Regions from separate parts of the Streptomyces sp. NBC_00659 genome, predicted to be linked through region 1. Evidence: riboswitches for the same ligand, from Rfam matches in the RefSeq annotation. Region 1 holds a riboswitch; each other region holds the start of a gene.
The links. A riboswitch is a leader RNA that binds a small molecule or an ion and turns the genes downstream of it on or off. The one in region 1 is predicted to bind cyclic di-AMP.
Positions count from the first base shown of each region.

Region 2: linked by a shared signal. The riboswitch ahead of OG410_RS30570 (M23 family metallopeptidase) and the one ahead of OG410_RS35450 (M23 family metallopeptidase) in region 1 are both predicted to bind cyclic di-AMP.
Region 3: linked by a shared signal. The riboswitch ahead of OG410_RS25495 (C40 family peptidase) and the one ahead of OG410_RS35450 (M23 family metallopeptidase) in region 1 are both predicted to bind cyclic di-AMP.
Region 4: linked by a shared signal. The riboswitch ahead of OG410_RS42510 (NlpC/P60 family protein) and the one ahead of OG410_RS35450 (M23 family metallopeptidase) in region 1 are both predicted to bind cyclic di-AMP.

Region 1 covers NZ_CP109031.1:8,111,833-8,119,306, forward strand. Annotated here, with positions in the region: gene OG410_RS35435 (helix-turn-helix domain-containing protein) at 1-370, shown strand, start outside; gene OG410_RS35440 (DUF6126 family protein) at 397-513, shown strand; gene OG410_RS35445 (tyrosine-protein phosphatase) at 537-1,334, opposite strand; cyclic di-AMP (ydaO/yuaA leader) riboswitch at 1,976-2,138, shown strand; gene OG410_RS35450 (M23 family metallopeptidase) at 2,143-3,081, shown strand; gene OG410_RS35455 (SGNH/GDSL hydrolase family protein) at 3,352-4,137, shown strand; gene OG410_RS35460 (TetR/AcrR family transcriptional regulator) at 4,371-4,991, opposite strand; gene OG410_RS35465 (glutamate dehydrogenase) at 5,136-6,317, opposite strand; gene OG410_RS35470 (thiamine pyrophosphate-binding protein) at 6,314-7,474, opposite strand, start outside.
Region 2 covers NZ_CP109031.1:6,988,727-6,996,200, reverse strand. Annotated here, with positions in the region: gene OG410_RS30580 (HPr family phosphocarrier protein) at 134-415, shown strand; gene OG410_RS30575 (GntR family transcriptional regulator) at 642-1,334, opposite strand; gene OG410_RS30570 (M23 family metallopeptidase) at 1,531-2,298, opposite strand; cyclic di-AMP (ydaO/yuaA leader) riboswitch at 2,311-2,470, opposite strand; gene OG410_RS30565 (M16 family metallopeptidase) at 2,686-4,074, opposite strand; gene OG410_RS30560 (M16 family metallopeptidase) at 4,071-5,432, opposite strand; gene OG410_RS30555 (DNA gyrase/topoisomerase IV subunit A) at 5,780-7,474, shown strand, end outside.
Region 3 covers NZ_CP109031.1:5,810,291-5,817,764, reverse strand. Annotated here, with positions in the region: gene OG410_RS25505 (M23 family metallopeptidase) at 1-479, shown strand, start outside; gene pcrA (DNA helicase PcrA) at 647-3,133, opposite strand; cyclic di-AMP (ydaO/yuaA leader) riboswitch at 3,506-3,674, shown strand; gene OG410_RS25495 (C40 family peptidase) at 3,683-4,852, shown strand; gene OG410_RS25490 (tellurite resistance/C4-dicarboxylate transporter family protein) at 5,002-5,964, shown strand; gene OG410_RS25485 (hypothetical protein) at 6,113-6,466, opposite strand; gene OG410_RS25480 (C40 family peptidase) at 7,012-7,474, shown strand, end outside.
Region 4 covers NZ_CP109031.1:843,164-850,637, forward strand. Annotated here, with positions in the region: gene OG410_RS03475 (PadR family transcriptional regulator) at 1-272, opposite strand, end outside; gene OG410_RS03480 (hypothetical protein) at 451-768, shown strand; gene OG410_RS42510 (NlpC/P60 family protein) at 863-2,605, opposite strand; cyclic di-AMP (ydaO/yuaA leader) riboswitch at 2,613-2,784, opposite strand; gene OG410_RS03490 (hypothetical protein) at 3,148-3,516, shown strand; gene OG410_RS03495 (dienelactone hydrolase family protein) at 3,660-4,406, opposite strand; gene OG410_RS03500 (hypothetical protein) at 4,560-4,733, opposite strand; gene OG410_RS03505 (beta-glucanase) at 4,910-5,614, opposite strand; gene OG410_RS03510 (VOC family protein) at 5,866-6,240, opposite strand; gene OG410_RS03515 (DinB family protein) at 6,471-7,064, shown strand; gene OG410_RS03520 (3'-5' exonuclease) at 7,107-7,474, opposite strand, start outside.

The DNA of each region.
Region 1 (7,474 bases):
GGCCGCCGCCATGGAACCGGCCCCGGCCGGGGGCTGGACCTACTGGCAGGCGGGCTCCGCGGGCCGCGGCATGCAGGCACTGCGCGTGCACGTCCCCTACGGTTCGCAGGGCGACATCGTGCGCGTCCACCCGGGCGAGGAGTGGCTGTACGTCCTCCGGGGGCGGCTCAGTCTGCGCCTCGGGGACACCGCGCACGTCCTCGCTCCGGGAGACAGCGCCCACTTCGACTCGCTGACCCCGCACCGCATCGCCGCCGCCGAACGCGACGGAGCCGAGCTCCTCTTCGTACACACCCTGCTGCAGAGCCCCGTCGCCGCGCTGTGCCTCGGCCCGGCGACGGGCCACCCCACCTCGGGAGAGACGTCATGACCGAACCCACAGAACGCCGCCGCTCCATGGAGGACAGGTTCCCGCGCGCCCTGTGGGTGCGGCTGATCATCTACGTCGCCGTCGGCCACCTGTTCGCGGCCTTCATCTATCTGCTCTTCACGCTGGGCGCGCAGAACCAGTAGAGAGCCCGGTCCCGGCGGGCGGCTCAGTCCAGGAGCCGCCCGCGCAGGCGCTCCCGCAGCTCCGGCGTCAGTCCCAGCCCCTGCTCCAGATAGACCTCGACGCTGCCCCAGGTCTCCTCGATCGTCTCGAAGGCGGCTGTCAGGTACACGGGCCGCGCGTCGAACAGCGGGCTGAGCAGTTCCATCACCTCGGGGGAGTACGCGCCGGCCGAGGAGTTGTTGCGGTGCACCTTGTAACGGCGGTGCGCGGCGTTCGACTCCAGGTAGTCGGCCACGATCGCCTCGCGCTCGACGCCGAGGGCGAGCAGGGTGATCGCGATGGACAACCCGGCGCGGTCCTTGCCCGCCGCGCAGTGCATCAGCGCGGGCACGCTGTCGTCGGCCAGGGCGTGCAGTACCCGGGAGTGCTCGGCCGTGCGCTCCTTGATGATCGTGCGGTAGGAGTTGATCATCCGGTTCTCGGCCTTGCCGTCGCCGAGGATCGCGCGCAGCTGGTCGAGATCGCCGTCGCGGACCATCTTCCAGAACTCGCTGCCGTCCGCCGGGTCGCTCAGCGGGAGGTTCACGTTCCGCACGCCCGGAAGTTCGACGTCCGGGCCCTCCAGTTTCTGGTCCGCGGCATTACGGAAGTCGAAGACCGTGTGGAGCCCCAGAGAGGCGAGGAACGCGGCGTCCTCCTCCGTGGCGTGGGCGAGGTGGCCGCTGCGGAACAGGTGCCCATAACGCACTCGCCGGCCGTCCGCGGTGGGCAGTCCGCCCACGTCGCGGAAGTTGCGCACTCCGCCGAGTTCGGGCTCGGTCGACGGGACCTGCTGCGTCACGGGGGCTCCTCCCATTCGGCCGCCGGCGTCGCCGTGCTGGACTCGGCGCCGCTCGTCGGCAGTTGTACCGGCTCGCGCTCTCGACGATACGACATGGGTTCCTCGGGCAATGAGTTGTCCACAGCCGAAGCCTTCCGGGCGGAACGCCCTGGAAGCGGCGCATTGCGGCATCTGATGTCGAATGAGTGTTCGAATCCTGTACTGGATCAACCGCGCGCCTCCGGCCGCATCGGCCCCATGGGGCAATTGAGGCGAAACGAGGCATTTAGAAGTGTTGTTTTGTGCTCCATTCCGACCAGAGGGTCGAATGGGCTGGATATCCGCCCGTGCAGCTTCTGTCTGTTCTGTCCGAATAGGCACCTTCATGGCAACTGGCCCTGGAATAGGGCGCCCTGGGGTGAGTCGCGTGAGGAGCGTCATATTCGTGACGATGCGTTGCCGTCCTCATTTCTCAACCCGCCCGGATTTTCAGGTGGGTTGAGAAGTCGGGAAGATCGTCACTCCACGGAGGGTGACGGCGGTTTCCGCATGGATCAAGAAAGGCGAGCGCACAGAAACCGCACATAGTTGTCGACGCGCTCTCATGTCGCTTACGTTCTGCCTCAATCCGGACGGACGCCCAATCCTGCCGCCGCCCGGAATCCGCACACTCACCCGTACACGGCAGGAGCGGGGGACCCACAGGTTCCGCGCCTGGACCGGTTCTTTTTCCGGAACAGGCTAGGGGTACAGCCGCGCAGCAGCGTGGCCGGGCATCTCCAGCCCGCACCCGACAGCTCACCCCGCAGGCGCCGGAGAGGAATTCGTCATGCCCGCGAAGGGTAAGCACCGCCGTCCCAAGTCCTTGCGTTTCACCCGCTCGATCGCCGTGGCCGGAACCGGTGGCGCCGCACTCGCGCTGCCCCTGATGGGAGCCACCGGCGCCCACGCCGCGACCCCGGCCACCGCCGTCGCGCACCAGGTCGAGAAGGCCGCGACCGCCGCTCCCGCGAAGAAGGCCGCCAAGGCCGCCGGGACGAAGACGTACGCGGTGAGGTCCGGCGACTACCTCTCGAAGATCGCCGACGAGCAGAACGTCAGCGGCGGCTGGAAGAAGATCTACGCCGACAACCGCTCCTCCATCGGCGGCGACCCGTCGCTGATCCACCCCGGTCTGAAGCTGTCGCTCGGCAAGAAGGCCGCCGCCCACTCGGCCACGCACTCGGCCACCCGGACGACCACCTCGGCGAAGTCCGGCCAGGCGACCCCGGCCGCCGACCCGGCCCCCTCAGGCACCGCTTCCACCGACGCCCCTTCCACCGACGCCCCTTCCACCGGCACCTCTTCCGGCACCTCGTCCGGCTACACCCTGCCGGTCGCGAGCAGCTCCGTCGGCACCGGTTACAAGGTGGCGGGCAGCATGTGGTCCAGCGGCTACCACACGGGCGTGGACTTCGTGATCCCGACCGGCACCACGCTCAAGTCCATCGCCGCGGGCACGGTCGTCTCCGCGGGCTGGGGCGGCGCCTACGGCAACCAGGTCGTCATCCAGCACGCCGACGGCAAGTACTCCCAGTACGCCCACATGTCGTCGCTGTCCGTCTCGGCGGGGCAGACCGTCACCGAGGGGCAGCAGATAGGTCTCTCCGGCGCCACGGGCAACGTGACCGGACCGCACCTGCACTTCGAGATCCGCACCACGCCGGACTACGGCTCCGACATCGACCCGGTCGCGTACCTGCGCTCGCACGGTGTCGCCGTGGGCTGACCCCCCCGCCTCCTGCTCCTGACGGCAGGAAGATCTCCGAAGGCCGGACCCCATGATCCCCTGGGTCCGGCCTTCGGTGTGCCCGCGGCGACGGCCTCTGGGCGATCGCTGCCTCAACGTCCTTGACGCGAGCCTTATTCCAGAGTTGACCAATGCTTGGCGAGTGGCTTATCTCACCGGCCGTCAACCCTTCCCTACGGTCGCGTAGCTCACATCAAAAGGTGAATCATGCTCCATGTGGCAGACGATTCGAAGAGTGACAACAGATCAGTGATCGGGTCGTACGTGGCGGTGGGGGACAGCTTCACCGAGGGCGTCGGCGACCCTGGGCCCGACGGAGCGTTCGTCGGCTGGGCGGACCGGTTTGCGGTACTTCTCGCGGACCGCAGGCCCGAAGGCGATTTCGACTACACCAACCTCGCCGTGCGCGGCAAACTGCTCGACCAGATCGTCGAGTCCCAGCTCCAGAGGGCCAAGGAACTCGGCCCGGACCTGGTCTCGTTCTGCGCCGGCGGCAACGACATCATCCGCCCCGGCACCGACCCCGACGAGGTCGCGGAGCGCTTCGAGCGCGCGATCGTCGACCTCACCTCCGCCGTCGGCGCCGTCATGGTGACCACCGGCTTCGACACGCGTGGCGTCCCCGTGCTCAAGCACCTGCGCGGCAAGATCGCCACCTACAACGGACATGTGCGTGCCATCGCGGACCGCTACGGCTGTCCCGTCCTCGACCTCTGGTCCCTGAAGACGATCCAGGACCGCCGGGCCTGGGACGGCGACCGGCTGCACCTCTCGCCCGAGGGGCACACCCGGGTGGCGCTCCGTGCCGGACAGGTACTCGGCCTGGAGGTGCCGGCCGACCCGGACCAGCCCTGGCCGCCCCTCCCGCCGCGCGGCACGCTGGAGATGCGCCGCGACAACATCCAGTGGGCGCGCGAGTACCTCGTTCCGTGGATCGGACGGCGGCTGCGCGGGGAGTCCTCGGGCGATCACGTCGCGGCCAAGGGCGCCCTCTCCCCGGACGACATCAAGATGCGCATCGAGTCGGTCGCCTGAGACCTGCACCGGCCCGGCCGGCAAGGCCGGCCCGGCCGGTCGGGACCGGTACCCGGGCGGCCGACCGGCCGGGCCCGGTCCCGTCGGCTGCGGCGCCCCGGGCCGGGTACGGATCAGGAGTACCGGTCGCTCCCGGCGGAATCCGGGACGACCGCCCGCACGGCGGTCCACGACGGGGAGCGGACGAGGCGCGGTACGGGGTCAGTACGGGACCGGGACCGGCGCCGTGCCCGCTAGCGCACCGCCGCCATCAACGCCTCGCGCTCCAGGCCCAGTTCGCGGGCGAGTGCCTCGTCCGCCCATTCCTGGGTCCGCGCCCGTGACACCGCTCCGGAGTACGCCGTCATCTGGACCGCCAGTCCGTCCAGCAGCGCCGTGAGCCTGAGGGCCGCGCTCGTGGGGTCCGGGCAGCGGAACTCGCCGGCGGCCACGCCCTCCGCGATCACCTCGGTCATCGCGGCCTTCCACTGCCGGTCGAGATCACGGGTGACCTCGCGCAGCGCGGGCTCCCGCAGGGAGACCGCCCAGCCCTCGATCCACAGGCGCCAGCCCTTGGCCTGCCCCGTCGGGGCGTACCAGCGCACGGCGGCCCGAAGGCGTCGCAGCGCCGTCGTACGGCGGCCGAGCAGCTTGCGCAGATGGGCGAGGTCGTCCTCGGCGGCGTAGGTGAACGCGGCGGCGACCAGCTTCTCCTTCGTCGAGAAGTGGTACAGCACCAGCGCGTTGCTCACGCCGAGGGCCGAGGCCACGTCGGCGATCCGTACCGCCGCGACGCCTCGCGCCTCGATCTGTTCCACGGCGGCCCGCAGCAACTCCTCACGCCGCTCCGCCACGCTCAACCGGACTCTCGCCACGCGGCAACCCTACACAGCACTTTCGGCGGAAGCCCCGACAGGAGCGGGGGCCGCCCGGGCCGGCTCCGGCCGGCCCGCCCGGCGTCGGTCGACGAACTCTCCTCCCGGCAGGGAGTCGCCGCCCCCGGCCCGGCGCCGCGATCCTCAGCGGTACCAGCCGAACCGCTCCGCGATGACCGGCAGCCGGTCGGTGACGATGGCGTGGGCGGCGAGCCGCGGGGTCGTGCCGTCGGCCTCCGCGCGCGCGAGCGTCCGGTCGATCAGGGCGCGCATGGAGCGCCGTGTGTGGGCGAACGCCTCGTCCGCGTCGGCGCCGATGTCGCCGAACAGGGTCCACCACCACCAGGCGTTCGTACCGGAGTTGACCACGACGTCGGGCAGGACGGTGATTCCGCGCGCGGCGAGCGACCGCTCCGCGTCCTCCAGGACGGGCATGTTGGCCGCCTCGACGATCCAGCGGGCCTTGATCCTCCGCTGGTTCGTCATGTCGATCGCGTACGAGACCGCGGCGGGCACCAGGACCTCGACATCGGCGGACAGCCAGGCGTCACCGGGGAGTTCGCGGTCGGCCGGGCGCAGGACCGCGCGGTCGACCGTTCCGTACGCGTCCCGTCCCGCGAGCAGTGCCTCGACGTCGAGGCCGTCCGGGTTCGCGACGGTTCCCTTGATGTCGGCGACGGCCACGATCCTGAGTCCCGCGCGAGCGAGGAAGCGCGCGGTGGCCCCGCCCATGGTGCCGAGCCCCTGCACGGCGACCCGTGTGCCCGCGTACGGTGTCCCGGCCCGGTCCAGCGCGGCGAGCACCGACTCGGCGACACCGCAGCCGCCGACCAGTTCGTCGAGGCCGATGCCGTCCACCTCGACCGCGAAGGCGTCCGCGAGCCGCTTCCGGGCCGCCGTCTCGTCGTCGAGCAGCGGGTACACGGCCTGGATGGACGAGACGAGGCCGGCCTCCGCGGCGGCCCGGTCGACCAGGTCCTGGGTGAGCCCGAGATCCTCACCGGTGGTCCAGAAGGCCTCGATGTAGGGACGCATGCCGCGCAGATAGCGCACCAGCAGGCCGTACGCCGCCGGGTCCTGGGGATCGCAGTCGATCCCGCCCTTGGCGCCGCCCAGCGGGATGTACCGGCCCTCGGGGTTGTAGTGCAGGGCCTCTTTCATGGTCATGCCGCGGGCGAGCCCGGTGACCTCCTCCAGCGTGCAGCCGGGCCGCATCCGCAGACCGCCGCTGGAGACGCCCCGCACGAGCCGGTCGACGACGAGGAACCCCTGACGGCCGGTGACATGGTCCGTCCAGGTGAGCGTCATCAGGGGGGCGGCGGTCATGGGGTCTCCTCGGGGACGGCGATCAGGGTGGGGCCGGGGGTGCGCAGGGCCTCGGCGAGCGCGGTGCTCAGCTCGTCCGGGCCGTACGCGTGCGTGCCCTGCCCTCCGTAGGCGCGGGCCAGGGCGGGCAGGTCGACCGGAGCGAGGTCGACGGCCGTGGGCGTGTCGCCCCGGGCGGCCATCTCGTCGCGGATCTCCCCGTAGCCGCCGTTGTCGAACACCACGACGGGCAGCGGGAGACGGAGCTGCACCGCGGTCGCCAGTTCCTGCACGGTGAACTGGAGGCCGCCGTCCCCGCTGAGTGCCACGACCTCGCGGCCGGGGCACGCCGTCTTGGCTCCGATCGCCGCGGGCAGAGCGTAGCCGAGCGTGCCGTAGCCGGTCGGGTGAAGATAGCGGCCCGCGGGGCCGAGCGGGAGGTGGGGGAGCGCTCCGTAGTAGCAGCACCGGGCGCTGTCCGAGGTGATCACGGCGTCGTCGGCGAGGACGGAACGGAGGGCCCGCAGGTAGGGGAGCCAGCGGGCGTCGCGCCCGGCGGTCTCGGCGTTCCGCGCTGCCCGTAGGGCCGCTGCCCGCCGTACGGGGTCCTCACCGGGCACGCGCGTGTGCCCGGCGGTGCCGCCGGGCCTCTCGACGGCGGCGAGCAGGGCCGTCAGGGAGAGCCGCGCGTCACCGACGACGGCGAAGTCCGCGGCGAGCCCCGCGTACATCTGGTCCGGGTCCAGGTCCACGCGGATCAGCGCGCCGTTCAGGGCGGGCGGCGCGGACCAGAAGTCGGACTCGGCGAGTTCGGTGCCCACGGCGAGCACGGTGTCGCGTTCCGCGAGCCAGTTCCGGACCGAGGGGCTGTGCAGCGACACGCCGACGGCCAGCGGATGGGTCTCCGGGACGATCCCCTTGCCGTTGGCCGTGGTCAGGACGGGAGCGCCGAGTCTCTCGGCGAGGGCCAGGCCCGGGACGGCCGCCCCGCGCGCTCCGCCGCCGAGCACGAGCGCCGGACGGCGGGCCTCGCGCAGGGCCTCGGCGGCCCGCTCCACGGCGAGGGGCGCCGGGGCGAGGGGAACGACGGGAGGGGTGACGCGTACGGGGCCGGTCGCCTCGGCGGTCTCCAGCAGATCGAGGGGGATCTCGATGTGCGCGGGGCGCGGCCGCCCGGT
Region 2 (7,474 bases), 1.1 Mb from region 1:
GTCTGAGGGTGACGGGCGTCGGAGCGGGTCCTCGGCCGACACCGCGGCGGGTGAGATCCGGGACCGTCCGGGCACGCCTCGCGATATGAAAGAATGGTCTAGACAACCTTGAACACCCGAAGGGCAGCATCACATGGCTGAGCGCCGCGTCAACGTCGGCTGGACCGAGGGCCTCCACGCCCGCCCCGCCTCCATCTTCGTCCGGGCCGCCACGGCCTCCGGCATCCCCGTGACGATCGCCAAGGTCGACGGGGACCCCGTCAACGCGGCCTCCATGCTCGCGGTCCTCGGCCTGGGTGCCCAGGGCGGCGAGGAGATCGTCCTCACGTCGGACTCCGAGGGCGCGGATGCCGCTCTCGACCGCCTGGCGAAGCTGGTCGCCGAGGGACTCGACGAGCTCCCCGAGACCGTCTGAGCCGCCCACGAGGCACCCGGACACACACGGCCGAGCCGCGCCCCCCTTCGCCGGGTGGCGCGGCTCGGCCGTTTTTCCGTACCCTCGCTCGGAATTCCCCACATGCCACGTACGACCTCGCGCCATGACCACGGGAATGGCGTGCGCCGAAATTCCGGACACACGCATAAAAGGGCATCAGAAATGAGCCCCTGCCGAATATCCCTCTTTGTATACGGCGCCCGTGTTAATGACGCGGGCCCGTCATGTTTACGGGATGTTGCGAACTTCTCACACGGTCCGGCCGGTCGCCGCCGGGAAATCGGAGCCGGTGCGCGGCCGTGGCGCGCTCGGTGTGCAGGGCCGTGATCGCGCGGGCCCGCTCACTGTCCCCGCGGGCGACCGCGTCCACGATGCCGCCGTGTTCCGCCCAGGACTCCGCGGGGTCGGCCGGCGCCTCCACCGAGTACATCCAGGCGATCTTGTGACGCAGCTGGGCGAGCGTCGAGGTGAGCGCGGGGCTGCCGGACGCCTGCGCGAGCGTCTCGTGGAACCAGCCGCCCAAAGAGCGCAGATCCTCGCTGTGGCCTCGCCTGGAGCGCTCCTGCCCCAGCCTGACCAGACCCCGCAGCACCTTCAGGTGGGCCTCCGTGCGCCGCTGCGCGGCCCTCGCGGCACCCAGCGGTTCCAGCAGCATGCGCATCTCCAGGAGGTCCGCGGCCTCCAGCTCGGAAGGCTCCGCGACACACGCGCCCGCGTGCCGGCGGGTGACCACGAACCCCTCGGCCTCCAGCGTGCGCAGGGCCTCGCGCACGGGGACGCGCGAGACGCCGTATCGGCGTGCGAGCAGTTCCTCGGTGAGACGGCCGCCGCGCTCGTAGACACCCGCGACGATGTCGTCACGGATCGCCGTGCACACCGAGTGCGCCGGAATACGCATGACCGACCTCCGCTTTAATCCCCGTGAAACGCCGTCGATTGACGCTTGTTCAGTGACTCTATTGCAGGAAGCCTGAATTTCCGATGGCAGGCCTGAATCCATGGATATTTTTTGGACAGACGGCATCCGGAAACGACGATGCCCCGGCTCGGTGAGCCGGGGCATCGAAAGCGGTGAAGAAGCCGCGAAGCGGTCGTCAGACGTTGACGCCGTGCGAGCGCAGGTACGCGACCGGGTCCATGTCCGATCCGTACTCGGCGGTCGTACGGGCCTCGAAGTGAAGGTGCGGACCGGTGGTGTTGCCGGTGTCCCCCGACAGAGCGATCTGCTGCCCCGGAGTGACCGTCTGCCCCACGGACACACCGATGGACGAGAGGTGGCCGTACATGGTGTACGTGCCGTCGTGCATCTTGATCACGACTTGATTGCCGTAGGCGCCGCCCCAGCCGGCCGTGACGACCGTGCCGGAGCCGACGGCGTGGACCGAGGTGCCGGACGCGGCGTGGAAGTCGACGCCGGTGTGGCTGCCGGAGGACCAGAGGCTGCTGCTGGCCTGGTAGCCGGTGGAGACGTACGAACCGGCGATCGGCATGACGAACGTGTTCAGGCGCTTGCGCTCGGCCTCGCGGGCGGCGCGCTCCTTGGTCTCGCGCAGCTTCTGTGCCTGCTCCGCGGCCTGCTTGCGCGCGGTCTGCTCGGCCTGCTTGCGCGCGGCGGCCTCGTCGGCGGCGCGCAGCTGCGCGAAGGCCTGGGCGTCGATCTGGTCGGCGACCGTGTCGTTGAGGGTGACGGTCTGGGTCAGTCCGGTCTGCTCGACGGAGGCTTCCGCGGCGAACGCGGGGGCGGCCAGGGTTCCGATGACACCGGTGGTGGTGAGCGCCGCGACCCCGACGGCGGTCGTGGTGGTCGTGCTGTGCACGCGGCTCGTACGACGGTGCTTGCCGGTGCCACAGGTGAACGCCATGTAGGGGCTGATCCTTTCCTTCCCTCTCGCCTACCGGGTTAGCTGACGGGTTCGGAGCAGGAAGGTCTCCTACGGGCCCCCTCCGGAGAGGGCGTCCGATTCACCCCAGGGACTACGTGTGGGTCCCCGGCTCCCCTGACTCGCGTCATGGGGGACTCGGCGATGACTGTCCGGTGCCGCGGGCGCGGCGCACTGCGTGACGAACAGCCGCACTGACGCTAAGCGGGGCAACTTTCGAACAACAAACGGATCACGATTTTTGTAACGCATCCCACAGGGCAGAAGGGTGACCGTCATACGAATACGGACATCTTGGGAGCGGCTTCCGGAAAAAGGAGGGCCCTGACGGCTCTTCAGCCGTCAGGGCCCTCCCGCGTCGCTCGGGCTCTACTCGGCGGCCACCACGGTGACTTCACCGATTCCGAGGGCCCTGACCGGCTCCGCGATCTGCGCCGCGTCGCCCACCAGGACGGTCACCAGACGGTCCGTCGGGAAGGCGCTTACGGCCGCCGCGGTGGCCTCCACGGTGCCGGTGGCGGCCAGTTGCCGGTAGAGCGTCGCCTGATAGTCGTCCGGCAGGTGCTGCTCGACCTGGTCCGCGAGCGTGCTCGCGACCGCCGCGGCCGTCTCGAACTTGAGGGGCGCGACGCCCACCAGGTTCTGCACGGCGACGTCGCGCTCCGCGTCGGTCAGGCCCTCGGCCGCGAGGGTCCGCAGCACCGTCCACAGGTCGTCGAGCGCAGGACCGGTGTTGGGGGTGTCGATCGAGCCGCTGATGGCGAGCATCGCGGCGCCCGTGCCGTCCGGCGCGGAGCGCAGGACCTGTCCGAACGCCCGCACGCCGTAGGTGTAGCCCTTCTCCTCGCGCAGGACGCGGTCCAGGCGCGAGGTGAGGGTGCCGCCGAGGCAGTAGGTGCCGAGGACCTGCGCGGGCCACACGCGGTCGTGCCGGTCGGCGCCGACCCGGCCGATGAGCAGCTGCGTCTGGACGGCGCCGGGGCGGTCGACGATGACCACACGGCCGGTGTCGTCGGCGCTCACCGGCGGCACGGGGCGCGGCTGGGCGGCCGAGCCGGTCCAGGAACCGAGCGTGTCGGCGAGCAGTTCGTCGAGATCGACACCGGTCAGGTCACCGACGACGACGGCGGTGGCCGTGACGGGGCGCACGTGCCTCTCGTAGAACGCGCGAACGGCCGACGAGTCGATGTTCTGGACGGTCTCCTCGGTGCCCTGCCGCGGGCGCGCCATGCGCGCGCTCGCCGGGAACAGCTCCTTGGAGAGCTCCTTGGCGGCACGGCGGGCGGGATTGGCCGTCTCGTGCGGGATCTCGTCCAGCCGGTTGGTCACCAGCCGCTCGACCTCGCTGTCCGCGAACGCGGGGGCCCGCAGCGCGTCGGCGAGCAGGCCGAGGGCCTTGGCCAGGCGCGAGACGGGCACTTCGAGGGACAGGCGCACACCGGGGTGGTCGGCGTGCGCGTCGAGCGTGGCGCCGCAGCGCTCCAGTTCGGCGGCGAAGTCCTCGGCCGAGTGCTTGTCGGTGCCCTCGGAGAAGGCGCGCGCCATGATCGTGGCGATGCCGTCCAGGCCCGTCGGCTCGGCGTCCAGCGGCGCGTCGAGGTTCACCTCGACGGCCACGACCTGCTGGCCGGGGCGATGGCAGCGCAGCACGGTCAGACCGTTGTCCAGGGTGCCCCGCTCGGGGGCGGGGAACGCCCACGGCTTCGGCTGGCCGGCCTGGGGCTGCGGGTGGAAGTCCATGGTGGCGAGCTCGGTCACTTCGCCGCCTCCTCGTCGGTCTCGTCGGCGGAGTCAGCCGCGTCGGCTGCTTCGGCGGTGGTCGGCTCGTAGACGAGCACCGCGCGGTTGTCGGGGCGCAGGCGAGCCTTGGCGGCCTCCCGGACCTCATCCGCCGTGACGTCGAGAACGCGCTGCACGGCGGTCAGGGCGAGCTGCGGGTCGCCGAACAGGACGGCGTACCGGCACAGTTCGTCGGCGCGGCCCGCCACGGTGCCGAGCCGGTCGAGCCATTCGCGCTCCAACTGGGCCTGGGCGCGCTCCATCTCACCGGCCGTGGGGCCCTCCTCGGCGAACCGGGCGAGCTCCTCGTCGACGGCGGCCTCGATGACCGGGACCTCGACGTCGCCGGACGTCTTCACGTCCAGCCATCCCAGGGAGGGTGCTCCGGAGAGCCGCAGCAGGCCGAACCCGGCCGCGACGGCTGTGCGGTCACGGCGTACGAGCCGGTTGTAGAGCCGGGAGGACTCGCCGCCGCCGAGGACGGTGAGCGCCAGGTCGGCCGCGTCGCACGCGCGCGTGCCGTCCTCCGGGAGCCGGTAGGCGGCCATCAGGGCGCGCGCGGGTACGTCCTCCTCGACGACCTCGCGCACCTGCTCGCCGATGATGTCGGGAAGCGATCCGTCCCGCGGAGCAGGCTTGCCGTCGTGCCCGGGGATGGAGCCGAAGTACTTCTCGACCCAGGCGAGCGTCTGCTCCGGGTCGATGTCGCCGACGACCGACAGGACCGCGTTGTTGGGCGCGTAGTTGGTGCGGAAGAACGCGCGGGCGTCCTCCAGGGTGGCCGCGTCCAGGTCCGCCATCGACCCGATCGGGGTGTGGTGGTACGGGTGGCCCTCGGGGTACGAGAGCGCGGTGAGCTTCTCGAAGGCGGTGCCGTACGGCACATTGTCGTAACGCTGCCGGCGCTCGTTCTTCACGACATCGCGCTGGTTCTCCATGGACTCGTCGTCCAGTGCCTCGAGCAGCGACCCCATGCGGTCGGCCTCCAGCCAGAGGGCGAGCTCCAGCTGGTGGGTGGGCATGGTCTCGAAGTAGTTGGTGCGCTCGAAGCTCGTCGTGCCGTTGAGGGAGCCGCCGGCGCCCTGGACGAGTTCGAAGTGACCGTTGCCGTGGACCTGCTTGGAGCCCTGGAACATCAGGTGCTCGAAGAGGTGGGCGAGACCGGTCCGGCCCTTGACCTCGTGGCGCGAGCCGACGTCGTACCAGAGGCACACCGCGGCGACCGGGGTCAGATGGTCCTCGGAGAGCACCACGCGCAGGCCGTTGGCCAGGCGGTGCTCGGTCGCTGTCAGGCCGCCGGAGCCTGCCTCAGCTGTGGCCGTGTGACCCATGGGCATGTACGTCCCTTCGATCGCGGAACTACGTCATTCCTGTCGGTCCTGCCACTGTATGCAAGCGCGCGGACGGCTGGCGAAGTTCCCGCACCTCGTACGCCGAGAGCGAGACTTGTGCGTGTTGCCGACACACCTGGGGAAGCCCACCGGGAACCGCCGCGAACGCGCTCGGGGCCGTCTGGCACCGGGCCGGACGGCCGTCCGGGAGCGGTCCCCGCGAGGCCCGTGCAGCGCGCCGCAGGGGCGCTACGGACGGGTCGCGGTCGGCGTTGTCAGTGGGGCGGTCCACAATGGTGCGCGTCAGAACCCGTTCATGCCCCGGCAGAGACTGTGAAGGAGCCGCAGCAGCGATGGCCCGCCGCAGCACGAAGACCCCGCCGCCCGACGACTCGTACGAGGAGAAGATCCTCGACATCGACGTCGTGGACGAGATGCAGGGCTCCTTCCTCGAATACGCGTACTCGGTCATCTACTCGCGAGCCCTGCCGGACGCCCGCGACGGCCTCAAGCCGGTTCACCGTCGCATCGTCTACCAGATGAACGAGATGGGCCTGCGTCCCGAGCGCGGCTATGTGAAGTGTGCCCGTGTCGTCGGCGAGGTCATGGGTAAACTGCACCCGCACGGCGACGCGTCGATCTACGACGCCCTGGTGCGTCTGGCGCAGCCCTTCTCCATGCGTCTGCCCCTGGTCGACGGCCACGGGAACTTCGGTTCGCTCGGCAACGACGACCCGCCGGCCGCGATGCGTTACACCGAGGCCCGGATGGCCGACGCGACGTCGTTGATGACCGAGTCGATCGACGAGGACACCGTCGACTTCTCGCCCAACTACGACGGCCAGGAGCGGGAGCCGGTGGCCCTTCCGGCCGCCTTCCCGAACCTGCTGGTCAACGGCGCGTCGGGGATCGCCGTCGGCATGGCCACGAACATGCCGCCGCACAACCTCGGCGAGGTCATCGCCGCCGCCCGGCACCTCATCCGCTACCCGGGCGCCGACCTCGAGACGCTGATGAAGCACGTCCCGGGCCCCGACCTGCCCACCGGCGGCCGGATCGTCGGTCTCTCCGGGATCAGGGACGCGTACGAGTCGGGCCGCGGCACCTTCAAGATCCGCGCCACGGTGTCGGTCGAGGACGTCACGGCGCGCCGCAAGGGCATCGTCGTCACGGAACTGCCCTTCACCGTCGGTCCGGAGAAGGTGATCTCCAAGATCAAGGACCTGGTCGGCTCGAAGAAGCTGCAGGGCATCGCCGACGTCAAGGACCTCACCGACCGCGCGCACGGCCTGCGCCTGGTCATCGAGATCAAGAACGGCTTCGTGCCGGAGGCGGTCCTCGAACAGCTCTACAAGCTGACGCCGATGGAGGAGTCCTTCGGCATCAACAACGTGGCACTGGTGGACGGTCAGCCGCTCACCCTGGGCCTCAAGGAGCTGCTGGAGGTCTATCTCGACCACCGCTTCGACGTCGTACGCCGCCGCAGCGAGTTCCGCCGCACCAAGAAGCGCGACCGGCTGCACCTGGTCGAAGGCCTCCTCGTCGCTCTCCTGGACATCGACGAGGTCATCCGCCTCATCCGCTCCAGCGACAACTCGGCGCAGGCCAAGGAACGCCTGATCGAGCACTTCTCGCTCTCCGAGATCCAGACGCAGTACATCCTGGACACGCCGCTGCGCCGGCTCACCCGGTTCGACCGCATCGAGCTGGAGTCGGAGCGCGACCGCCTCAACGGCGAGATCGACGAGCTGACCGGCATCCTGGACTCGGACTCGGAGCTGCGCAAGCTGGTCTCCGGCGAACTGGCCGCGGTGGCCAAGAAGTTCGGCACCGACCGGCGCACGGTTCTCCTGGAGTCCGCGGGAACTCCCGCCGCGACCGTCTCGCTCCAGGTCGCCGACGCCCCGTGCCGCGTCCTGCTGTCCTCCACGGGGCTGCTGGCGCGTACGGCGACCGGTGACCCCTTCGGGGAGGACCCGGACGGCAAGCGCACCAAGCACGACGTGATCGTCTCCGCGGTGCCCGCGACGGCACGCGGCGAGATCGGC
Region 3 (7,474 bases), 2.3 Mb from region 1:
AACGTATCGACCTCAAGGCCCAGCAGGCGACGGAGAAGAAGAAGGCGGCGGAGGAGGCGGCCCGCAAGGAGCGGCTGCGTCCGAAGTTCGCCCTTCCCGTGGCCCAGCAGGGCCTCAGCGCCTACTTCGGCCAGGCCGGCGTCAACTGGATGTCCGTGCACACGGGCATCGACTTCCCCGTCTCCTACGGGACGCCGGTGATGGCCGCGACCGACGGCACCGTCCGGACGCAGTGGAACAGCGCGTACGGCAACATGATGATCGTGACCGGGATGGACGGCACCGAGACGTGGTACTGCCACCTCTCCACGTACAAGCTCCCCTCCGGCACCGCCGTCAAGGCCGGTGATCAGATCGCCTTCTCCGGGAACTCCGGCAACTCGACCGGCCCGCACCTGCACTTCGAGGTCCGACCGGCCGGCGGCTCGGCGATCGACCCGCTGCCGTGGCTGCGCAGCCACGCCCTGGACCCCACGTAAGAACCCGGCCGGACGCCGCATGACCGCGGGCCCTCGGCCGTCTCCGGACGGCCAAGGACCCTGCGATCGGGCACCCGGATCTGTCACCGCGATCAGTCACCCGGATGGCGTCACCTCGATCCGTCACCGCGATCCCCTCGACCGGTCCACGCGAACGGTCTCGCGGACTACAGCTTCTCCACCGGCGCGTACCGCAGCAGCAGCCGCTTCGGCTTGGGCTCTCCGAAGTCGACCGTCGCCTCCGCGTTCGCGCCCGTCCCCTTCACGCCGACGACGGTGCCGAGGCCGAACTGGTCGTGCGTGACCCGGTCCCCGACGGCCAGCGAGACCACCGGCTTCTCGGTGGCACCGCGGCGGGTGGCGAACCCGGAGGCACCCGAGGCCGCGGACCGCGAACGCGAGGCCGAGAGGGACGCGGCGACACCGGAGACGGGACCGGCGGGCCTGGACGCCGTCGCCCCCGTGCGCTTCCAGTCCAGATGGGTCGCCGGGATCTCCTCGAGGAAGCGGGAGGGCGGGTTGTACGAGGGCTGGCCCCACGCGCTGCGCACCGAGGACCGGGTGAGGTAGAGCCGCTCCCGCGCGCGCGTGATGCCGACGTACGCCAGGCGCCGCTCCTCCTCCAGTTCCTTGACCTGTCCGAGCGCGCGCATGTGCGGGAAGACGCCGTCCTCCATGCCGGTCAGGAACACCACGGGGAATTCGAGGCCCTTGGCGGTGTGCAGGGTCATCAGGGTGATGACGCCGTTGCCGTCCTCCTCGTCCGGGATCTGGTCGGAGTCGGCGACGAGCGCGACCCGCTCCAGGAACGCGGCGAGTCCGCCCGTGTTCTCGCCCTCACCGGTCTCCTGCTCGAACTCCAGGGCCACGGAGGCGAGTTCCTGGAGGTTCTCGACCCGGGTCTCGTCCTGCGGGTCGGTCGAGTTCTGCAACTCGGCGAGATAGCCGGTGCGTTCGAGGACCGCCTGCAGGATGGTGGCCGGGCCCGCGCCGGACTCGACGATCGTGCGGAGGTCCTCCATGAGCGTGTTGAACCGCTTGACCGCGTTGGTGGAGCGCGCGGCCATGCCGTAAGCCTCGTCGACGCGGCGCAGCGCCGCCGGGAAGCTGATCTTCTCGCGCTGCGAGAGGGCGTCGATCATCGCCTCGGCGCGGTCACCGATGCCGCGCTTGGGCACGTTCAGGATGCGGCGCATCGGGACGGAGTCCTCGGGGTTGGACAGCACCCTGAGGTACGCGAGGACGTCCCGGACCTCCTTGCGCTCGTAGAAGCGGACGCCGCCGACGACCTTGTAGGGCAGGCCGACGCGGATGAAGATCTCTTCGAAGACACGGGACTGCGCGTTCGTGCGGTAGAAGACCGCGACGTCGCCGGCCTTGGCCTCGCCCGCGTCGGAGAGACGGTCTATCTCGTCGGCGACGAACTGGGCCTCGTCGTGCTCGGTGTCCGCGACGTAGCCCGTGATGTTCGAACCCGCGCCCGCGTTGGTCCACAGGTTCTTGGGGCGGCGGGACTCGTTGCGCTCGATGACCGCGTTGGCAGCGGACAGGATCGTCTGGGTGGAGCGGTAGTTCTGCTCCAGGAGGATCGTCGTCGCGTTCGGGTAGTCCTCCTCGAACTGGAGGATGTTGCGGATGGTCGCGCCGCGGAAGGCGTAGATCGACTGGTCCGCGTCACCCACGACGCACAGCTCGGCGGGTGCCAGGTCGTGCTCCCTGGGCGGTACGTCCACGGGGTGCTCGGAGGTCCCCACGAGCTCCCGCACGAGGGCGTACTGCGCGTGGTTCGTGTCCTGGTACTCGTCGACCAGGACGTGCCGGAAGCGGCGGCGGTAGTGCTCGGCGACGTCCGGGAAGGCGCGCAGCAGATTGACCGTGGTCATGATCAGGTCGTCGAAGTCGAGCGCGTTGGCCTCGCGCAGCCGCGACTGGTACATCGCGTACGCCTGGGCGAGGGTCTTCTCGAAGCCGTCGGAGGCCTGGGCGGCGAAGTCCTCCTCGTCGATCAGCTCGTTCTTCAGGTTCGAGATCTTGGCGCTGAACGACTTCGGCGGGAACCGCTTGGGGTCGAGGTCGAGATCACGGCAGACGAGCGCCATCAGACGCTTGGAGTCGGCGGCGTCGTAGATCGAGAACGACGAGGTGAAACCGAGCGTCTTGCTCTCGCGGCGCAGGATGCGGACGCAGGCGCTGTGGAAGGTCATCACCCACATCGCGTTGGCGCGCGGGCCCACGAGCGCCTCGACGCGCTCCTTCATCTCGCCCGCGGCCTTGTTCGTGAAGGTGATCGCGAGGATCTGGCCCGGGTGGACGTTCCGCTCGCCGAGCAGATGGGCGATCCGGTGGGTGAGCACGCGGGTCTTGCCGGAACCGGCACCGGCCACGATGAGCAGCGGCGAGCCGGAGTGGACCACGGCCGCGCGCTGGTTCTCGTTCAGTCCGTCCAGCAGGGCCGCCGGGTCCACGGCGGGCCTGGGCGCGCCGTCGCGGTAGTACGCGTCCCGGCTCGGCGGCATGTCGAACTTCCCGCCGAACAGATCGTCCGGAACGGGCTCCGGAACGTGATCGTCCTCGGGCGGCGGCGGGTGTTCGTCCTCGTGAGCCGCGGAGGGCTTGAGGTCCGCCAGGAAGCTGTCGTCAAAGAGGCTGCTCATCGCTCTCCGAGTCTAGGCCGCCCCACCGACAGCCCGCCGCCACCTCGAGAACTCGGCCGCAAGTGTGACCAGAGTCCCGGCGGACGCCCCGGGGAAGGCGGCCTTCCGGCCATGACACCCTCACACCCCGTGACCGGAAGCGGCCGAGCGGTCACCCGGCGCGACACCCCGTCGGTGAGCGGCTCCGGCGAGCCGTTCGGAGCGAGCGGGGCCCGTTCGGCGGGTCGGACGAGCGGGTCGCGCCCGCGGGACATACGGCAATGGTCACGAAAATGTATCGGACATATCGCGCATCAACCTTCACACGGGCCACACCGGTTGGCTAGCGTGCCGGAAGGCCGCTCGACCGCGACCGGCGAACCTCGCCGGGCCGAGCGGCCTCCGCCGAGTCCGGTACGCCGCGAGGCCCCGGAGCCGGGGACCCACCGACCTTGGGGTGAATCGGTCCAACCGCCTTGTGGGGCAAGGACCGTAGGGCAGCCTTCCGGAACCACCCGCCCGAACCCGACAGCTAACTCGGTAGGCGGATGACGGAAGGAGTCGCCTCTCTTGGCGTCACACCGCAAAGCGCGTCCCACGGGTGCGCGCATCGCAGGCATACGGACCCCGGCCCTCGCCACAGCGGCCCTCACCTCCGTGGCCCTGCTCTCCCAGACCGCCAACGCCGCCCCCTCGGCCGAGCCCCGGCCCAGCATCGAAGCGGTCTCGAAGAAGGTCGACGACCTCTACCACCAGGCCGAGACGGCCACGGACAAGTACAACGCGACCCGGGAGAAGACCGCCGAGCAGCGCGAGCGCGTCGACACCCTGCTCGACGACGTCGCCCGGCGCACCGAGAAGCTCAACACCGCGCGCGAGGAGCTGGGGTCGTTCGCCGCGGCGCAGTACCGCACCGGGGCCTCCGCGCCCGACACCGCGACCCTGCTGCTCGCGGACGACCCCCAGGACTACTTCGACCAGACCCAGCTGATGAGCCGTCTGACGAACCGCCAGAAGGCGGCCGTCGACGACTACGTCACCGAGCAGGCCGCCACCACCAGGAAGCGGGCGGAGGCCACCCGGAACCTGGAGTCCCTGACCGCCTCGCAGAAGGCGCTCAAGACGTCCAAGGCCACGGTGCAGGCCAAGCTCACCGAGGCCCGCTCCCTGCTCTCGAAACTGAACGCCGAGGAAAAGGCGCGGCTGGCGGCGATCGAGAAGAAGAAGCGCGAGCAGGCCGCGGCCAAGGCTGCGGAACTGGCACGGCAGCAGGCCGCCGCCGAGAAGGCCGCCCAGCAGCAGTCGTCGTCCGGCACGACGACCGGCACGGCTTCCGGCTCGGCCTCCGGGTCGTCGACGGGATCGACGGCCACGGACTCCTCGTCGAAGGCGGCCGAGGCGCTCGCGTTCGCCCGCGCGCAGGTCGGCAAGCCGTACGTCTGGGGCGCCACCGGCCCGGACTCCTACGACTGCTCGGGCCTGACCCAGGCCGCCTGGAACGCCGCCGGCGTCAGCCTCCCGCGCGTCACCTACGACCAGGTGAACGCGGGCACGACGGTCTCCCTCGCCGACGCCCGGCCCGGCGACCTGGTCTTCTTCTACGACGACATCAGCCACGTCGGCCTCTACATCGGCGACGGCATGATGATCCACGCGCCGAAGCCGGGCGCGTACGTCCGCGAGGAGTCGATCTACTACGACGGCACCTCCGCGATCCACAGCGTGGTGCGCCCGGCGTAGACCGGGACACGGGCGCCGCTCTCGCGGGGCACGCACGGGGGCCTCCCGGTCCCCACGCGTGCCCCGCGTTTTCGTCCCCGCCCGCGCGTGGCCCGCCCGCAACCCGGTGCGGGGTCCCTAGCATCGAGAACATGTCAGACGCACCGGACATGCCGGACAGCACCTCGCTCCGCGCCCGGCGGGCGGGGTGGGCGGCCACCGCCGGAACCGCCGTCATGGCCACCGGCATCATCTCGATCGGGCTGCACCTGACCGGCCACGAGGCACTCTCCCGGATCGCGCTGGTCCTCGCGTCGCTCGCCTGGGCCGGGCTCGCCGCGGACTTCGCGGTCCGGCTGGTGGGCGACCGGGAGCGGTGGGCGCGACGGGCCGGTACACCCGCCGGGCTCGACGCGGTCGCGGCGACCGCCGTGCTCGGCACCCGGTTCTCCACACTGGGGTGGCAGGAGCTCGCCGAGGCCCTGCTCGCGCTGTCGGCCGTGCTCTGGCCGGTTCTGCTGTGGGCCGTCCTGCGGCGGCTGCGGCGCCGTATGCCGGGGGAGGTGTTCCTCGTTTGCGTGGCCACCCAGGGGCTCTCGGTCCTCGCGTCCACGATCGCCACCGCCGTGGGTCCGGACTGGCTCGCGCACACCGCGCTGGTGCTGTTCTGGCTGGGGATCGGGCTCTACGTGCTCTCGTTCGCGTACTTCGACCTGGGTGAGGTGAGGAAGGGCGCCGGGGACCACTGGGTCGCGGGCGGCGCGCTGGGCATCTCGGCGCTGGCCGGGGCGGGACTCGTCGCGGCCCACCACGTGGATCCGTACCTGTGGAACAACGACGACCAGGGCGTCCTGCGCGATACGACGGGTGCTCTGCTCGTGCTCGACCTCGCCTGCTACTTCCTCCTGGCCGTCGCGGAGGTGGTGTGGCCGCGCCCGCGGTACGACGTCCGGCGCTGGGCCACCGTCTTCCCGATGGGGATGTCGGCGGTGGCGACCCTCGCGGTCGCGGCCGCCCTCGACATCTTCTGGCTCAAGGGGCCGGGACAGGTGCTGCTGTGGATCGCGGTGGCGGCCTGGCTCGCGACGGCCGCGGGCGCCGCTCTCGCCTTCAGGTCCACTGTGCGGGGGTGACAGTGTCCCTCAGGTCCACTGTGCGGGGGGTGACGGTGCCCCTCAGGTCCACCGTGCCGGGGGGACGCGGCCGTCGGGTCCGCCCGTGCGGAGCGGACGCCGGTCAGGGCCGCCGCCGGCCCCCGGCGAGCGGGACCGCCTCAGCCGGTCAGGTCCACAGGACGGCGATGAAGATGTTCGCGACGGTCAGCAGCCCGACCAGGCCGAAGAGCCGCTTGTCCACCGTCTCGTCGTCCCGCTTCACATAGACGAGCCCGAGGATCACGATCAGCAGGGCCAGCTTCACACCGATCTTGACGGTGTTGACCGTGCCGCCTTCGGCCTGGTTGAGCCCGACCAGGGCGACACCGGTCACCAGCATGGTCAGCGCGCCGTGCAGCATCGCCGGGACGAAGCGGGCGGTGCCCTTGCCCATCGCCTTCATCTGGGTGAGGAAGCCGCCGAGGAGCGCGGCGATGCCGATGATGTGCAGGCCGACGAAGAGATGGATGAGTACGTCCATGGGGCCGGAGCCTAATCGCACCCCCTGAGGCACTCCCGACCGGGCCCCACCCCTTCCCACCAGGCACCCTGGACCCACCCCCTGCCCGCCGACCGCCCTCCCCCTGCGAGGGCCCCACCCGTTCCCCGGGCCGTCCCGCCCCACCGGCCCCCCGTCACGCTCCGGCCCCGGTCGGCACTCCCTCGCCACCGGACCATCGCGCGTCAGCCATAGCACCGGCACCGCGCGGGCGGTCCGGGAATCGCCGCTTCGGTCATCACCCTGCGTGAAGCCGGTGACGTACGGCCGGAATTTTGGTCACATTTATTCTTCCAGCGATCCAATAGCAATAGTTCCACACATAGCGTTACCAACAGCTCGCTCCCAGGTTTAGCGTCCTCCACCAGGTGACCGGCTCCCCACCACCGTCCGGGCCAGGGACGGCAGTCGGACACCACCGCCGAGAAGGTCCGGCGGCGGCCCGCTCCCCCTGTTCGAGCCGCCGCCGGACGTGTCACCGCTTGACCGCACCTCAAGGGCGGTCGCACGGAAGGATGTGGGCCCTCGTGGCAGCGCACCGCAAGGCCAGACAGCGCTCGGTCGGCGGCAACACGGCCCGCACAGCAGTCACCATCGCCCTCGCGGGCGCGGCGACGGCCACCGGCTTCGACGGGGTCGGCCACGCCGACCCCCAGCTGTCCCCGGCGCAGGTGAAGACCCAGGTCGACAAGCTGTACGAGGAGGCGGAGGCCGCCACAGAGAAGTACAACGGCGCAAAGGAGAAGGCAGGCCAGGCGGAGGCGAACCTGAGCAAGCTCCGCGACGAGGCGGCCCGCCGGGAGGACCGGCTCAACTCGGCCCGGGAAGCGCTGGGTTCGATGGCCGCGGCGCAGTACCGCAGCGGTGGGCTCGACCCCGTGGTGCAACTCGCGCTCTCCGACCGCCCCGACCAGTATCTGGAGGGGGCCGCGCTCGCCGAGCGGGTCGGCACCCGGCAGTCGGCAGAGATCGCCGGGGTGCGCAAACAGC
Region 4 (7,474 bases), 7.3 Mb from region 1:
GGGTCGTCGAGCCAGCCCCTCAGGGCAGCCCTGCCCTGGTCCGTCAGCGTCAGCACCCTGCGGTTGCGGCCGCTCTCCTGCCGCACCTGGGAGAGCATCCCGGCGTCGAGGAGACGGTCGCACTGCGCGTACACCTGCGCGTGCGGCACCGACCAGAAGGGCGCGACCGTCCGCGCCGCCTCCCCTTTCACGTCGTACGCGCTGGCCTCGCCCAGCTTCTCGATGATGCCGAGGACGAGATACGAGGCGGTGGTCAACCGAGCGTCAGCCATGGGGCGACCGTATCGCCACACGATCACCGGGCGGCAGGCACCGCCGGGCACGCCCACCGCACCGCCGGCTCCGCCCGACGCGAAGAAGATCCGGGTGCCCGGCACAATGCGGGGTATACGGGCGATCACGCAACCGACCGCACTTCAGGCCCCCGCGCCGGCCGCACTAGGAGCTCCTGTGACCACCTACGTCATCACCGTTCCCGGGACATTCGTCCACGGCCTGTCGGACGCCTCCCGCGCCGACGTGGAGCGCAGGCTTCGCCCCCAGGACCCGCAGAACACGGACCTGGGCGAGAGCGAGGAACTGAGCCTGCTGACCGTCGACGAGGACCACAGGTTCTCCGTCCGGCTCGAGGTCGAGGCGGCGGACCGGAGAAGCGCCGAGGCCGAAGCCGTGCGGCTCGTCTCCGGCGCACTCCTGGACAGCGGCCTGTCCCCCGACGACGCCCCGCTGGGGCCTGCCGCCGTCACGGGGATCGACAGCGAGTTCTGACGGCGCGCCGCCGCGCCCGCCCTCGCGGACGACGGCACTCCACGAGCGGCCGGTACACCCCGGACGGCGGTACGCCCCTGAGCCGGGCCGGATCTCAGACCGGGCGTACGACGCTGTGGATGGCCGCCTGTCCGGCGTATTCGACCGACTCCTCGGTGATCCGCGCTCCGGGACTCGGGGCGTGGACCATCATGCCGTCACCCACGTAGAGGCCGACGTGACTCACGTTGGCGTGGAAGAAGACCAGGTCACCCGGCTGCATGGCGCCGAGGGCGACCGCCGGGCCGACCTGTGCCTGGTCCTGTGTCGCACGGGGAAGCATGACCCCGGCGCTCTTCCAGGACGCCTGTGTGAGCCCGGAGGGGTCGTACGAACCGGGTCCGGACGCTCCCCACACGCAGGGTCTGCCGACCTGAGCGCGGGCGAAGGCGACCGCCTCCGCGGCCCTGCTGTCGGGCCCGACGACCGGCGGGGCGGCGGGCGCGACGAGACTGTCGATACTGAACCCGGGGTTCGTGTCGACGGCTCCGGGAGCGGCGGGCCAGGCCTGCTGATTGCCGGCCGTCCACAACGCCTGCCGCCAGGCGTCGTCGGCCGGCGGGGGCGCCGGCTGGTTCGCCGGGGGCACGGGGGCCGGCTGATACGCGGCGGGAGCCGGCGCCGGCTCGTACACCGGAGGCTGAGGCACCGGCTCACTCACCGGGGGCATCGGAGCCGGCTGGTACGCGCTGGGACGGGCCGCCGTCTCGTACGCGAGGGGCAGGAGCACCGACTTGTACTCGGAGGGCGGGGGCGGCGGCTCGTACCCGAGGGGCAGGAGGACCGACTTGTACTCGCCGGCCGGGGGCGCCGCCTCGTACGCCCCGGGCATGGAGCCCGTGTCGAAGACCGTGGGCATGGGCGCCTGCCGAGGTGCCGCGGGCTGGGGCGTGGGCTCGTACGGGGCGGGCTGGGGCGCCGGCTGGAACACGGGTGCCTGACCGACCGAGGGGAACGTGCCGGTCTGGCCGACCGTCGGGAAGGAGCCCGTCTGACCCACCGACGGGAAGGAGCCCGTCTGACCCACCGACGGGAAGGAGCCCGTCTGACCCACCGACGGGAACGAACCCGTCTGACCCACCGACGCAAAGGACGGGAGCCGGGGTTCCTCCACCGGCCTGTACTCGATCGCCGGGGCCTGCGCGACGGGCATGCTCTGCCGTGCCGCGTGCCGTGCCATCAGCTCCTGTGCGGCGGCGAGCTTGCGCCGGGCGGTCTGCTTCTTGACGTGCAGCGACGGCTTCTGTGAGGCGGCCTCCGGAGCGGACCCCGCGGGAAGCGCCGCACGGCCCGCGGCCTCGGCTCCCGGTGCCGGGGCGGAACCGGCCGCCGGACCCGCGGTCAGCTCCAGGACGGGGCGCGCGGCCGGCTCCGAAGCCGGACCGGCGGTCAGCTCGCGCATCGGTGCCGCCGTCAACTCGGCGACAGGCCGGACGATCTGCTCCAGCTGATACACCGTCGGAAGCTCCCCCGCGGACCCCTTGGGGCCCTTCGCACCCTCCCTCGGACGGGCGCTCTCGCCGCCACGCTCCGACTGCCTGTCGGCCGGAAGGGTGGCCGGAGCCGAGGGTCCGTACCGGGAGCGTGCCCCGTCGTACAGCTGCCGCATCAGATCGTCCTGGGCGGGATCGGAACCCCCGCCCCCCTGACCGGCGCCCCGTCGAATCGGCCTGCGGGTGGAGTTCGCCGAGGCGCGGGTCCCGTTGAATTTACCGGTGGCGAGTTCCGCCTGGTCGTAGAGGGACGAGAGCCGTCGGGCGACTTCTTCGCCGCTGGGCGGGGTGCGTTCCGGCGCCATGGAGTGGTGCTCCTTCCGTCGTCCGCCTACCGGGTTAGCTGTCGGGTTCGGGCGGACGATTCCGGAAGGTATGCCCTACGACCCCTGCCCCGTAAGGCAGTTGGCCGATTCACCCCAAGTTCGGTGGGTCCCCGGCTCCAGCTGCCACGAGGACAGGCAGGATTCGGCGGAGGCCGCGCCGCCCGGCGAGCTCCGCCGGAGGGAGTCGGGCGGCCCGGTCGCCAACTTAGCCATGTTGTGCACCCGATGTGAAGATCCACGTCCCAGATGTCCGATACATTTTCGTGACCTTCATCGCATCACCTCGCAGCGCGACGGTGAGGACACGGGCCGTGCTCGAAAAGGCCGCTGAGCAAGGACGTTGGGCAGTCGGGGCCCGATGACCGTCCCGGCCCCGCCCCGGACCCCCGCTCGGCCGGACCGCCCCGCTCCACCTCGATTGCCGGCCGACCCGCACGGGGCCGGCCCGTCCAGGTCCGCCGGTCACCCGCCCAGCCGCCCCGGATGTGTCGAAAGCGTGCACAGAACTGACGTTCCCTGGCATGTCGTTCGACATCGACGGCACCCACTGGTCACACCTTGACCAGTTCTGGCCGAGCTGGCCGGATGACCACTGCGGCAACGTGCCGGCCGTACCTTCGAGGCACGTCAGACCACGAGAGCGAGTCGAGGATCCCCACGTGCACGATGCGCCGATCTATGCCCAACTGATCTCCGAACGCGGCGACATACCGACGCTCGTGCGAAGCGAGGCCCGTCGGCTGCAACGCGACTTCGAGTGGATCCTCAGCTGGGATCCGTCGACGGGCGCCCCGCTTCCCGCGTCCACCGCACGGCCGTCGTCCGGCGCCCGACGCCCCTTCGCCCCCACCCCGGATCCCGACGACCGGCTCGACACACGCGGCCCCTGACGGCCGGCCGAACGCGACCGGAGGCCGAGGACCGGCCGGACACACCTGGCGGCCGACGACCGTCGAACGCCGACCGGTGACCGTCTGCTCCATCGGCCGGCAGGTCCCGGGCGGCCGATGGAGCAGCTCGTCCCGACGGGCTGTTAAAGGACGCCGGGTTCGCAGCCCGGCCGTTCGGCGGGGAACGGGTCGAGCCCAGCGCCGATCCGGGTCACCAGATCGGCGACCGTCGCACCCGTGGCCCTGTGCCAGGTCCCCGCGCGCCGGAGCATGGCGTGGTCACCGCCCTCGACCCGCACGGCGCTCGCGGAGGATCCCGCCTCCGCGGCCCGGCGGACGAGGGCGAACGACTCCGCGGGGTCGGTGACCCGGTCCCGGTCGCCGTGCAGCACGATGACGCGTTTGCCCCGGAGGTGGGCCACCGGCTCACCCTCCGGGCACCAGGGCGCCAGCGCCACCACGGCCCGGACCTGGGGCGCGGCCGCGGCCCGCAGGGCGGCGCGCCCGCCCATCGAATGGCCCACGAGCACGACGGGCACCTCCCCCACCAGAGCGGCGAGTTCGTCCAGTGCCCGCAGAACGTCGGCGACGGGGTCGGCGTCCACGCCGTTCCACCCCCGGTAGCGGTAGCGCACCTGCCCGACGAACGCGTTCCCGTCCGGCAGGGCCCGCGTCACGGAGCGCACGAACGGCCGCATCCGGGCGCGTGCCGCATTCCACGGCCGCAACGGGTCCTTGCTGTCGACGGTTCCACCGTGAAGGATCAGTACGGCGGCACGCGCGGGACCCGCGTCCGGACGGACGACATGACTCGGCCGCAGCGCCACGGGGGCGCCGCCCGCCCGGGACCGGGACACATCATCGGCGGACATCCGCGCAGAACCTCGCATGACACCTCTCCTCCTCGCGACGCTCCCGCACGCCTCGCACCGGACCGTGAGGAGGGATCGTCTCACCGGCCGGAGGCCGGCGGCCACTGGTCGCCGACCACCTACCACCGGCCACCTACCACCCCTTCATCCGTAGCCGACCAAGCCGTGGGTTCAGCCCGTGTCCTCGGGCCGCGCGCGGTAGCCGTCGCGCCACTCCTGGTAGAAGCGCCAGAGGCGTGCCGCCTGTGGGCAGCGTCCCGACTCCCGTCGGCACGTACGGCAGTTGCCGACGTGACTGATGTAGGCGGTCTCGGGGGCGTCCCGCCCCGGCTCCGGATTCGGCATGGCCCTCGGCACCTGTCGGTGCGACGCGCACCGGCGCGACGTCGCTTCTGATGCCGTGCTTCCGCGCCAAGGGCCTCGGCGGATGCACCTGCCGAGAACTCCCGTGCCCGGCCCGCGGATCTCAGCGGCCGGCGTGCGGCTTCCGGGCTCCCGCCGACGGCCGCCCGGTTCCCGTGTCAGTCGAGGAGGTCGGCGCCGTACTCCTCCGTCGCGGGGAAAGGCCTGCCGACCCGGGACCTGCGGACTGTCAGCCGGGCCACCTCGAAGTCCATCTCGGAGGCTTCGGGAGGCGGCGGCGGGTGGTAACGCCCGGCGCATACGGACAGGTTGACGATGAGATAGGCGTGCCAGGATCTGCCCACTCCGCGCCGGTCGTCGAAGACCTGGATCCCGTTCACCCACCACACGACCCGCTGGGCGCCGAACTCGACCATGAGGTCGACCCAGGCACCCGGCCGAATGGCGGGGTTCCGGTAATAGCGGTGGGTGTTGCGTACGTGGTTGGACAGTTCCAGCAGGTCCGGGTTGTCGGGGTGGTACTCGAAGACGTCGATCTCCTGACCGCCGTCCCGCCATGTCCAGACGGCCGGCCAGGCTCCGGTCACCGTCGGCAGCTTGACCCGCGTCTCCAGCACGTCCCCCGTACGGACCATGAAGCCGTCCGCGCTGCCCTCGGTGGTGAGGAGGCCCGCGTCCCAGTCACCGTCCGGGCGTCGCGTGGCCAAGAAGCGGCCCGTCCGGCAGTAGGCGGGGTCGGTCACCAGATGGTCGAGTTTCCCGTCGTCCGGATTGACCGGTCCGCCGTCGGGATAGGCCCAGGAACGGCCCGCGACCCATTGACGAGGCGAGGCGAAATCCGCCGTGAAGACGACATCGGACACGCGGCACTCCTCGATGACGACGTTGCGCTTACCTCCAGGTTCTCCCCAAGCACCGGACATCCACGCCCTGTTCACGACAACCCGCCACAAAACAACCCATCGGGGTGAACCGGTCGTACTCCGGCGCACCATGTCTTCGGCCTGCCGCGCCTCGCACCACGGCTCGCGCTCCGTACCCGCCCCACGGCGCCCGGTTCGGCCGGCTGCCTGGTCGGGCGCCGCGTCCCGCGCACCCGACCAGGCTCCGCCGGCTACAGGTAGGGGCGGGTGATCAACTCGATGGCATGGCCGGCCGGGTCCTTGAAGTACACGCCCCGGCCGCCGTGTTCGTTGTTGATCTCGCCCGAGCGCCGCATCCGGGGATCGGCCCAGTGCTCGATGCCGTCGTCACAGAGCCGCCGGTAGGCCCGGTCGAACAGCTCGTCGTCGATCAGGAACGCGTAGTGCTGCATCTGGATGTCCACCGGGGGCTCGGCGAACTGCAGCAGCACGCCGTCCGTCAGCTGGATGTTGGTGAAAGGACCCCAGGACGGCGCTTGCGGCAGTTCCAGCAGCTCCCGGAAGAAGCGTGCCGACTCGTGGCGGTCCTTGGCTGCGATGATGGTGTGATTGAAGGTGACTGTCATTCGACTGACCTCAGTAGTGCTCGACACGGAAAAAGGACTCGCGGTGCACAAACACTGGGAGGTCCACGTGCCGGACTGAGACGGTGCCTTCGGCGCACCCATCGGGCGATCAGCCCTCCACCGGATCGCCCATCTGTGTGTGGCTCGACGCCGGTCCGGTGTTCACGTCGGTGACGCTACTTGATCCGGTCGACCACTACAACGCCCCCGGGCGCGGCAGACTGAACGCCATGACTTCACCGGACCCCAAGGCCGACCTTCACCGCTATCTGCAGTCGGCTCGCGACGCCCTGATCTGGAAGCTCGAGGGTCTCTCGGAATACGACATCCGCCGCCCGTTCACCCCTACCGGGACCAACCTGCTCGGTCTGGTGAAACACGTGGCCACGATCGAACTGGGTTACCTCGGCGACACCTTCGGACGGCCGTCCGGTGAGCCGCTCCCCTGGCTGGAGCACGCCCACGAGACGAACGGGGACATGTGGGCCACCGCGGACGAGACACGCGAGTTCGTCGTGGGGCTCTATCGCCGGGCATGGGCTCACGCGGACGCGACGATCGACGCGCTGCCGCTGGAGACGACCGGCACGGTCCCGTGGTGGCCCGCCGGGAAGAACGAGGTGACGTTGCATCACGCGGTCGTTCGCGTGCTCGCCGACACCCAGCGGCACGCCGGGCACGCCGACATCATCCGCGAACTCATGGACGGCGCCGCCGGGATGAACGAGGACAACGACAGCCTGATGCCGGGTGACTCGGCGTGGTGGGAGGATTATCGGGCGCGGCTGGAGCAGGCGGCCCGGGACGCCGACAAGAACGGCTGAGACCGGCGCCGGATCAGCCGGGCCGGCCGGGTGCCGAGGACGTCACGCACCCGGCCAGGCCCCGCGCCCCGCCAGGTCGAGGACGAGAGCGGCGATGTTCCACGCGTCGTCCTCACCCCGGTGATGCCGCCCCTCCAGGGGCAGTTGGGCCAGGCGCAGGGCCTGCGCCATCCCCGGCCGCTTCCGCAGCCCGTGAGCGGCGGTGAAGACCGCCTTGGCGTTGGCGTGCCGGCGGCCGAAGGGGTACGGAGTCTCCGCGGCGGCGCACTGACGCGTGAACTGATGACGGTCGTAGTCGCCCCAACTCGCCCACGGCCGCTCCCCCGTACGATGTCGAGCGGCCAACTCACGGCAGGCCTCTGCGAATTCGAGCCCCTTCTCGACCTCGTCCTGCGTCAGTCCGGTGAGCT